One region of the Bradyrhizobium sp. SEMIA genome, then DNA from elsewhere that is predicted to be linked to it. Evidence: predicted binding sites of a transcription regulator. Region 1 holds the regulator's gene; each other region holds the start of a gene.
The links. Region 1 encodes PhoB, which activates phosphate uptake and scavenging genes when phosphate is short. Its sites were predicted from a motif close to TGTCATNNANCTGTCAT; they were not measured.
Positions count from the first base shown of each region.

Region 1 (3,273 bases):
GTTGCCAGCGTGCGGCCGTGGAAGGCGCCTTCGAAGGTGATGATGCGGTAGCGCTCCGGATGCCCCTTGGAGAAGTGATGATGGCGGACCAGCTTGATCACGCCCTCCAGCGCTTCGGCGCCCGAATTGCAGAAGAACACGAAGTCCGCAAAGCTCTCGCTGCACAGGCGCGCGGCGAGCTTCTCGCCGTCGGGGCTCTGGAACAGGTTCGACATGTGCCACAGCTTCGTCGCCTGCTCCTGCAACGCCTTGACCAGCGCGGGATGGGCATGGCCGAGCGCGTTCACCGCGACGCCCGAAGTGAAGTCGAGATAGCGCTCGCCATTGGTCGCGATCAGCCAGCAGCCTTCGCCGCGCTCGAAACCGAGGTCGGCCCTGGCGAAAACGGGGAGCAAATGCGGCGCGGCGCTGTTGGTCATGACGATCACTTGGATGTTGCGGACGGCTTGAGTGCATTGCGCAACGCACCATTGACCGGCCCGGAAAACGAAACGTGCCGCCTTTTAAGGGCGGCACGTGCGACTATCTTATGCCTGGTGAGACGGGTGTCAATGCCGCCCGAAAGCCCCGGGAAACGCTGAATCCGTAGTCTTGCGGTGCCGATTTTGCGGGATTTTCACCACGGAACATGTGGAAGCGAGTCGGCGGACTCTTGCGCGCGAGTCACGCCATATTGTAGCGTTTGGACTGTCAGATACGACATCTCGTGCAGCAGTTCTGATCCCAAGAGTCCTCATGTACCGGCGTAAACGTTCGGGCGCATCCTGCGTGCCCGGCGAGCCTTAAGGGATTCTGGCGGCACGGGTTTTTCAAGGCTTAGGCATTCGCTGTGAGGCCCCAGGATGGCTGGCCGGCAGCGAGGGAAAGGGTGCAATGACGGTTTTGACCTGGTCCGATGATCGCGTCGAGCAGCTGAAGAAGCTCTGGGAGGCCGGACTTTCGGCCAGCCAGATCGCGGCCGAGCTCGGCAATGTGACCCGCAATGCCGTGATCGGCAAAGTGCACAGGCTCGGCCTGTCCGGCCGCGCCAAGAGCCCCTCATCGGCAGCGCCCCGGCCGCGCAAGGCCCGCCCCGCGCAGCACATGATGCGCGTGAGCCGTCCGATCTCGCGCGGCAACACCGCACTGGCGCAGGCCTTCGAGGTCGAGGTGGAGGCCGAGCCGGTCACCTACGATAACGTGGTGCCGATGAGCCAGCGGCTGTCGCTGCTGGAGCTGAACGAGGCGACCTGCCACTGGCCGGTCGGCGATCCCTCGAGCCCGGATTTCTTCTTCTGCGGCGGCAAGGCGCTTTCCGGCCTGCCCTATTGCGCGCAGCACTCGCGCGTCGCCTACCAGCCGGCGGCGGATCGTCGCCGTGCGCCGGCAAAGCCCGGCACGCGCTGAACGCTGCTTCAAACGACATCGTCCCGGCACGCGACCGGGACGACCCGTGACATAAAAAAGCGCGCCACTTGGCGCGCTTTTATTTTGCTCGCTTGCAATCGTTCTTACGTCTGCTCCGCCTTCGCAAAGCGGTCGTCGAGCGCGTAGCCGGCGCCGCGGACAGTGCGGATCGGGTCCTGCTCACGACCGAGATTGAGCAGCTTGCGCAGGCGGCCGATATGCACGTCGACGGTGCGTTCGTCGATGTAGATGTCACGGCCCCAGACGCTGTCGAGCAGCTGCTCGCGCGAGAACACGCGGCCCGGATGCTCGAGGAAGAACTCCAGCAGGCGATATTCGGTCGGGCCGAGATCGATCGGCCGGCCCGAGCGCGCGACGCGGCGCTTGTCGCGGTCGAGCTCGATGTCGCCATAGGCGAGCACGGTGGCGAGCCGCTCCGGGCTTGCGCGCCTGAGCAGGCCCTTCACGCGCGCCAGCAGCTCCGGCACCGAGAACGGCTTGACGATGTAATCGTCGGCGCCGGTCGCAAGCCCCCGCACCCGCTCGCTCTCCTCGCCGCGCGCGGTGAGCATGATGATCGGCAGCTGCTTGGTCTCCGGGCGGGTGCGCAGCCGCCGGCACAGCTCGATGCCGGAGAGGCCCGGCAGCATCCAGTCGAGCACGATCAGGTCGGGGATGTGTTCTTTGAGACGGGTGTCGGCGTCGTCGCCGCGCATCACCGTCTCGACGTCATAGCCGTCGCCTTCGAGGTTGTAGCGAAGCAGCTCGGTGAGAGCTTCCTCGTCTTCAACCACCATAATGCGTGCGCCCATGGTGTCGTCGCTCCTTGACTCTTCAGCTATTCGGGACCGTTGTGGCAAAGGTCGTCATGTCACCCTTCGGCCGCTTGTCGGTGATCGCCTGGCCCTCGATCATGTAGAACACGGTCTCGGCGATGTTGGTGGCATGGTCACCGATGCGCTCGATGTTCTTGGCGCAGAACATCAGGTGGATGCAGAACGAGATGTTGCGCGGATCCTCCATCATGTAGGTGAGGAGCTCGCGGAACAGCGAGGTGCAGATGGCGTCGACTTCCTCGTCGCCCTTCCACACCGCCATCGCCGCCGGCAGGTCGTGCGCGGCGTAGGCGTCCAGCACCGACTTAACCTGCTGCTGCACGAGGTCGGTCATGTGCTCGAGGCCGCGGAACAGCTTGAGCGGATGGAAGTCCGTCTCCAGCGCCGCGACGCGCTTGCCCATGTTCTTGGCGAGGTCGCCGATGCGCTCGAGATCGGTCGCGACGCGCATCGCGCCGACGATTTCGCGCAGGTCCACCGCCATCGGCTGGCGACGGGCGATGGTGAGAACGGCGCGCTCCTCGATCTTCTTCTGGAGCGCGTCGATCTCGGCGTCGGTCGCGACCACGCGCTGGCCGAGCGCGACGTCGCGGCGGATCAGCGCGTCGACGGAATCGACTATCATGCGCTCGGCGAGGCCGCCCATCTCGGCGACCAGGCGCGTGAGCTCCTGGAGGTCGGTGTCGAAGGCCTTTGCGGTATGTTCAGAACCCATATCCCGTCTCCTCAGCCGAACCGGCCGGTGATGTAATCCTGCGTCCGCCGATCGCTCGGCGACGTGAAGATCTTGCTGGTGTCGTCGAACTCGATCAGCTCGCCAAGATACATGAAGGCGGTCTTGTCAGAGACGCGGGCCGCCTGCTGCATGTTGTGGGTGACGATCGCGATCGTGTAGTTCTCGGACAGCTCCTGGATCAACTCCTCGACCTTGGCGGTCGAGATCGGGTCCAGTGCCGAGCAGGGCTCGTCGAACAGGATCACCTCGGGCCGCACCGCGACGGTGCGGGCGATGCAGAGGCGCTGCTGCTGGCCGCCCGAGAGCGACAGGCCG
Region 1 covers NZ_CP046601.1:8,928,788-8,932,060, forward strand. Annotated here, with positions in the region: gene FOM02_RS42730 (aspartate aminotransferase family protein) at 1-419, opposite strand, end outside; gene FOM02_RS42735 (GcrA family cell cycle regulator) at 874-1,386, shown strand; gene phoB (phosphate regulon transcriptional regulator PhoB) at 1,491-2,198, opposite strand; gene phoU (phosphate signaling complex protein PhoU) at 2,221-2,937, opposite strand; gene pstB (phosphate ABC transporter ATP-binding protein PstB) at 2,949-3,273, opposite strand, start outside.

Region 2 (3,273 bases), 2.3 Mb from region 1:
ACGACTACATCTACGGCTACGCTTCGGCCGGCGGTGACATCGCAGAGCGTGCGGCCATTACCGGCGCCCTGTCGCTGTACCTGAACTTCATCAACCTGTTCACGCTGCTGCTGCAGCTCCTCGGCCAGCGCGACTAAGCGCCAGACGAGAGAACGGACACGAACCCCGGCCGAGAGGCCGGGGTTTTTGTTTGGGGCCCCGGTAGCTCTCCTCGTCATTGCGAGGAGCCCTTGCGACGAAGCAATCCGGAGGCCCTCCGCGGATGCATTTCTGGATTGCTTCGCTACGCTCGCAATGACGACCGGGAGACGGTGGCGGCCCCCTTCCAGCAACCGGGCGAAGCCTCTAGTCTGAGGCCATGTCCGCACCCGATATCAGGCCCACGACCGAGGCCGACCTTCCCGCCATCACCGCCATCTACCAGCAGGCCGTTCGCGAGGGCACTGCGACGTTCGAGCTGGATCCGCCTGACCTAGCCGAGATGACCCGCCGTTACCGCACGCTGGTCGACGGCGGCTATCCCTATTTCGTCGCCATCCTCGACGGCAGCGTCGCCGGCTATGCCTATGCCGGTGCCTACCGGCCACGGCCGGCCTATCGCTTCACGGTCGAGAACTCGATCTACCTCGATCCGAGTTTCCACCGCCGCGGCATCGGCTCGCTGCTGCTGGAGCGGCTGATCACCGAATGCGAGGCGCGCGGCTTCCGCCAGATGATCGCCGTGATCGGCGATTCCGCCAATGCCGGCTCGATCGGCGTGCACACCAGGGGCGGCTTCAAGATGATCGGCACCCACCCCAATGTCGGGCTGAAGTTCGGTCGCTGGCTCGACACGGTGATGATGCAGCGCGACCTCGGCGAGGGCGCGAAGACGGTGCCGGGGAAGTAGGGCCTCGCCACGGCACCGCTCGTAGGGTGGGCAAAGCGAAGCGTGCCCACCATCAGGGCGATTACGGAAAGGTCGTGGGCACGGCGCTTTGCGCCTTTGCCCACCCTACGGCACCGTTCGTGCGGTTAGACCACCGCCAATTTCCGGTCGATCACCAGCAGCACGCGCTCGAGCTCATGGCCGCGGCGCAGGATCAGGCCGGTCGCCGAGATCACGCTGTACATGCCCTGCTTGCGCGCGAGGCGCGGGTCCTTCTCGATGCGGTAGATCGGCACTTCCGAGGCGCGGCGATAGACCGAGAACACGGCGCGGTCCTTCAGGAAGTCGATGGCATAGTCGCGCCACTCGCCGTCGGCGACCATGCGGCCATAGAGATTGAGAATGCGGTGCAGCTCGAGCCGGTTGAACGTCACCCGGTTCGGCTGCGCGTTCACCGCGATGGGCCGCGCCGCCGCGCGCTGCTCGCTCGGATCGGCATCCTCCGACGTCAGACTCATGGGAGCGCTCCTCATCGCACAGCATGATCGCGCCCGCGAAACCGTCCCAGGGTACCGCGGATCATGACAGTCACATGATCGCGCCAACCGCTCCTCGCCGCAAGGGCTCTTGCAGGAATCCGGGACAGGGCTCTGGGCTCAACCCGCCTGATCGGGTGCGAATTGGACCACACGCAAAAGTGGAACTCTGTCGCGGCAAACCGTCACGGGATCGTTAGCAGGAATCATACTGTCGCCGCTTTTCCGCCCAGTGCCCGCCGCCCTGCATTGCGAAAAGATTCGTGTGCGTTGGCCCGGTCCTTTCGGTTCCGGATTCCTCAGCCCCCAGCCCCCCGGGGTCGAACAGGATCGGGTCTGTACGCGCGACAAGGAGGGCCAACGCAAGTTGGTCCTTTTTTGTTTGTGTCGGATTGTTTCTGACGCGCTGTCATTCCGGGGCGCGCCGCTTGGCGCCAGCCCGGAATCCATTTCTCAGCTCGGATTGTGGATCGATGGATTCCGGGCTCGCGCTTCGCGCGCCCCGGAATGACGGGAGACCAGATCTCCTGAGACGATCTCGCGCATACTCTCGCTCTCCACATGAAGAGTTAGAGCGAGTGCGACGCTAGAGAGAAATTCGAATCAATGCAGCGACGTGTACGCTGCGCCCAGCATCGGACCGGGCTTGTCGCGGCTGCCGTCCTGGACATAGACCACCGCGCCGTCGACGCCGTCGCGCGTGAGGTTCTCGAGCGGCACGGTCCAGCTTTCCGGACGGCCAGTCCAGTCGCCGACCTTGAGCAAATTGCGCACCACGTTGTGATAGGTGATCTGCTGTCCGCGATTTTCGCCACGGCTGATCGAGATCGGCACCGATTTGGCGACCGAGCAGATCCAGACCTCGCCATGCGAGACCGCCGGCTCCTTGCTCGCGGCCACCGACACGTTGATCTGCTTGCCCGAGAGCGACATCGTCACCGGCACGCTCATCACGCCACTGCTCTTGTCGGTCTTGCCGATCGCATTCTCGATGCCGGCACGATCGCTGCCGATGACATGCGCCGAGCCATTGACCACGACCTGCGGCGTGTAGACCTCGCGGTCGCCGCGCATGCGCGAATAGGCGCGCTGCCGCGCCGAGAAACGCGAATCCGCCAGCGTGTCCTTCCAGCCGAGATAGTCCCAATAATCGATCGGCATGCTCAGCGCGATGATCGAGGGATCGCTGGAGAGATCGCCGATGATCTTGTCGGCGGGCGGGCAGGACGAGCAGCCCTGCGAGGTAAACAATTCGACAACGGCGCGCGGATCGGCGTGGGCGGGACGGATGATGGCGGCGATGGCGCAGATGCTGAGCGCTCCCGACCAGAGTGCACCGGACCAGCGCGAAACCAGATTAGAAGCCGTCATTGTCGTCATGTCGAACGTCACACATCGTCAGTCGTTGGGGGGAAGCTTATCGCCTGATGGTCACCGTAATCTTACGGGGCGCGGCATGTTCAACCGTCCTGGGCGGGATTTCCGCCGGGCGGGCCCATCTGAAGCATGCCGCAAACGCGCGAAGGCGGCCTTGTGATAGGCCGCCTTCGTTTAACCTTCTACTCACGTCGCAGTGAGCCACCGTTCACAAATTCGCGCTTAGGCCGCGAGCTTGCGCAGCACGTAGTGCAGGATGCCGCCGTTCCGGTAGTAGTCGAGCTCGTCCAGCGTATCGATGCGGCAGAGCAGCGAAACGCGCTGCAGCGAGCCGTCACCGGAGACGATCTCCGCGGTCAGCTTCTGGCGCGGCTTGAGGTCGCCGACGAGGCCACGCAGCGTGACCTTCTCGTCGCCTTTCAGGCCCAGCGACTGCCACGAGGTGCCTTCCTCGAAGGTCAGCGGCAGCACGCCCATGCCGACCAGGTTGGA
Region 2 covers NZ_CP046601.1:6,634,255-6,637,527, forward strand. Annotated here, with positions in the region: gene FOM02_RS31935 (Bax inhibitor-1/YccA family protein) at 1-137, shown strand, start outside; gene FOM02_RS31940 (GNAT family N-acetyltransferase) at 359-889, shown strand; gene FOM02_RS31945 (DUF2794 domain-containing protein) at 1,015-1,386, opposite strand; gene FOM02_RS31950 (DUF1223 domain-containing protein) at 2,008-2,784, opposite strand; gene acnA (aconitate hydratase AcnA) at 3,004-3,273, opposite strand, start outside.
Region 2: a site for PhoB is predicted at 1,450-1,466, ahead of FOM02_RS31945 (DUF2794 domain-containing protein). Genes of this name have one in related genera too.

Region 3 (3,273 bases), 2.4 Mb from region 1:
GGATACGTTCGAGAAAGGCCCACATGGTTCCACCCCAAGCTGGCATTCGAGGCTTCGCGGGCCGGGGCGGCCCGCATCGCTGCTGCCGTTGGACGGGTCCCGCCGCCCAACGTCTCACGCATGGACACACACGCCGAACGCGAGACCGTACCAAGGGGACGGCGCGGTTGCATTTTGCAAGCCCGCACGATTGCGGGCCGCCGGTGCCGCGCCGGATCGGCTCCACCTGATTCGCGGGGCCGTCAGCACAGCGAATCACGGCTGGCCGCGGCCCGCAACGCTTGCTGGCGTTCCACGGCCGCGCTAGGACAGGCCATGGCGCAGTTCCTATCAAGCAGATGTGTCCCGCGATGACGACGCCGGTCGCACTCACCATCGCCGGCTCGGATTCGAGCGGTGGCGCCGGCATCCAGGCGGACCTGAAGACCTTTGCCGCGTTCGGCGTCTACGGCGCCTCCGCGATCACGGCGCTGACGGCGCAGAACACGCGCGGCGTCACCCGCATCCACGCGGTGCCGGCCGATTTCGTCACCGCGCAGATCGACGCGGTGTTCTCCGATCTCGAGGTCGGCGCGGTGAAGATCGGCATGGTGGCCCAGGCCGCCAGCATCGATGCGATCGCGGCCGCGCTGACGCGCTGGAAGCCCCGCCATATCGTGCTCGATCCCGTGATGGTCGCGACCTCCGGCGATCGCCTGCTGGCGTCCGAAGCCGTGGACGCGCTGCGCACAAGACTGATGCCGCTCGCCTCCGTGATCACGCCCAATCTGCCGGAGCGCCGCGCTTCTCGACGAGCCCGTTGCGGCCAGCGAGGCGGAGATCGAGCGTCAGGGCCGCCGCCTGCTGGCGCTCGGCTGCGGCGCGGTGCTGATCAAGGGCGGCCACGGCGAGGGGGCCGAGAGCATCGACTATCTCGTAAATTCGGAAAAACGATATCACTTGCCGCCCCGCGCGTCGCCACACGCAACACCCATGGCACCGGCTGCTCGCTGTCGTCGGCGGTCGCGGCCGGGCTCGCCAGGGGCGAGGATCTCGAGCGCGCCGTGCAGAGCGCCAAGGCCTGGATCAGCGCGGCGATCGCCGCCGCCGACCGCTTCAGCGTCGGCCACGGCCACGGCCCGATCCATCATTTCCACAAGTTCTATTGACGCCGGCCTCGCGCGGCACGGCGGCTCCCGGCGTTAACCAATAACGCCTTGGGGTTCCGTAGCTTTGCGGGCGGTCATCGCCGCTTCATGTCGCCTGATTGTCGCATGCGACTGATATTCGCGGGGAGGGCGAGGCAAGGTTTGATTCGTAACTGAGGGTGCCTCAAAGGTTCAATCGTCATCCCCCTGTCACGGGAAATTGTTACGGGCGGTCGCATGGGAAGTTACGATGTGAGTGACGAGAGCCCGGAGCGGCGCTTTCGCACGTTGTTCATCTCCGACGTTCATCTCGGAGCCCGCGGTTCTCAAGCCGACCTTCTGCTCGACTTCCTGCGCTACCACGATGCCGATACGATCTATCTCGTGGGCGACATCGTCGACGGCTGGGCGCTGAAATCGAGCTGGCACTGGCCGCAATCGCATAACGACCTCGTCCAGAAGCTGCTGCGCAAGGCGCGCAAGGGCGCCAAGATCATCTACGTGCCCGGCAATCACGACGAGTTCCTGCGCAACTATTACGGCACGCATTTCGGCGGCATCGACGTCGTCGAGAACACCGTCCACACCGGCGTGGATGGCAAGCGTTACCTCGTCATCCACGGCGACATCTTCGACCTCGTGGTGCAGAACGCGCGCTGGCTCGCGCATCTCGGCGACAAGGCCTACGACTTCGCGATCCAGATGAATCGCTTCGTCAACTTCTTCCGCCGCATGTTCGGCGTGCCCTATTGGTCGCTATCGCAATGGGCCAAGCAGAAGGTCAAGAACGCGGTCAACTATATCGGCGCGTTCGAGCAGGCGCTCTCCGCCGAGGCACGGCGCCATGACGCCGACGGCGTGATCTGCGGCCACATCCATTACGCCGTGATCCGCGACGAGAACGGCATCCGCTACATGAACTGCGGTGACTGGGTCGAGAGCTGCACCGCGCTGGTCGAGCACGACGACGGCAATTTCGAGATCATCACCTGGGCCGACCAGCTGCGGAAGCCGGCACAAGTTCCGCAGGTGGCAGCCAGAGCTGCGTAACAGAGGCGGCTTGATGCGCATCCTGGTCGCGACCGACGCCTGGCACCCGCAAGTCAACGGTGTGGTTCGGACGCTGACCAAGCTCGCTGAGGCCGCCAAGGGGCTCGGTGTCGAGTTCACGTTCCTGACGCCGCAATCGTTCCGCACCTTCGCGATGCCGAGCTATCGCGACGTGCGGCTGGCGATGCCGCGTCCGGCGCGGATCGCGAAGCTGATCGAGGAAGCGCGCCCCGACAGCATCCATATCGCGACCGAAGGGCCGATCGGCCTGATGGTCCGCCGCTATTGCCGCCAGCGCAAGCTGCCGTTCACGACCAGCTTCCACACCCGTTTCCCCGAATATGTCCGCGCCCGCGTGCCGGTGCCGGGCTCACTGATCTGGCGGGCGCTGCGCCGCTTTCACGCGCCGAGCCGCGCCGTGATGGCGGCGACGCCGGCACTCGCCTGCGAATTGACCGAGCGCGGTTTCGACAATGTCGTGTTGTGGCCGCGCGGCGTCGACACTCACTTGTTCCATCCCCGCGCCATCGACCTGTGCCTGCCGGCGCCGGTGTTCCTCTCGGTCGGCCGCGTCGCGGTGGAGAAGAACCTCGAAGCCTTCCTTGAGCTCGACCTGCCTGGCACCAAGGTGGTCGTCGGCGACGGCCCGGCGCGCGCCTCGCTGGAAGACGCCTATCCCGATGCGATCTTCCTAGGAGAGAAGCACGGCGAGGCACTGGCGGAGATCTATGCCGCCGCCGATGTTTTCGTCTTTCCCAGCAAGACCGACACGTTCGGCCTGGTGCTGCTGGAGGCGCTCGCAAGCGGCCTGCCGGTTGCGGCCTTTCCGGTGAAGGGCCCGCGCGACGTGATCGGTGATGCGCCGGTCGGCGCGCTCGATCACGACCTACGCAGCGCGTGTTTCGCGGCGCTCGGGATCTCCCGGCAGGACTGCGTCGAGTTCGCCGCCAACTACACCTGGGAGGCCTCGGCCCGGGTCTTCATCGACAGCATCCAGGCGGTCGGCGCTGTGCTATCAGGCAGGAATGGGGCAGATCCGGTTAGTTTCGTAGCCTGAAAACCGGGATTCATCGCGCGGAGGTGTCTTGCCCGCGCT
Region 3 covers NZ_CP046601.1:1,636,350-1,639,622, reverse strand. Annotated here, with positions in the region: gene FOM02_RS07800 (hybrid sensor histidine kinase/response regulator) at 1-25, opposite strand, end outside; partial or broken gene thiD (bifunctional hydroxymethylpyrimidine kinase/phosphomethylpyrimidine kinase) at 351-1,148, shown strand; gene FOM02_RS07790 (UDP-2,3-diacylglucosamine diphosphatase) at 1,365-2,177, shown strand; gene FOM02_RS07785 (glycosyltransferase family 4 protein) at 2,191-3,234, shown strand.
Region 3: a site for PhoB is predicted at 1,325-1,341, ahead of FOM02_RS07790 (UDP-2,3-diacylglucosamine diphosphatase). Genes of this name have one in related genera too.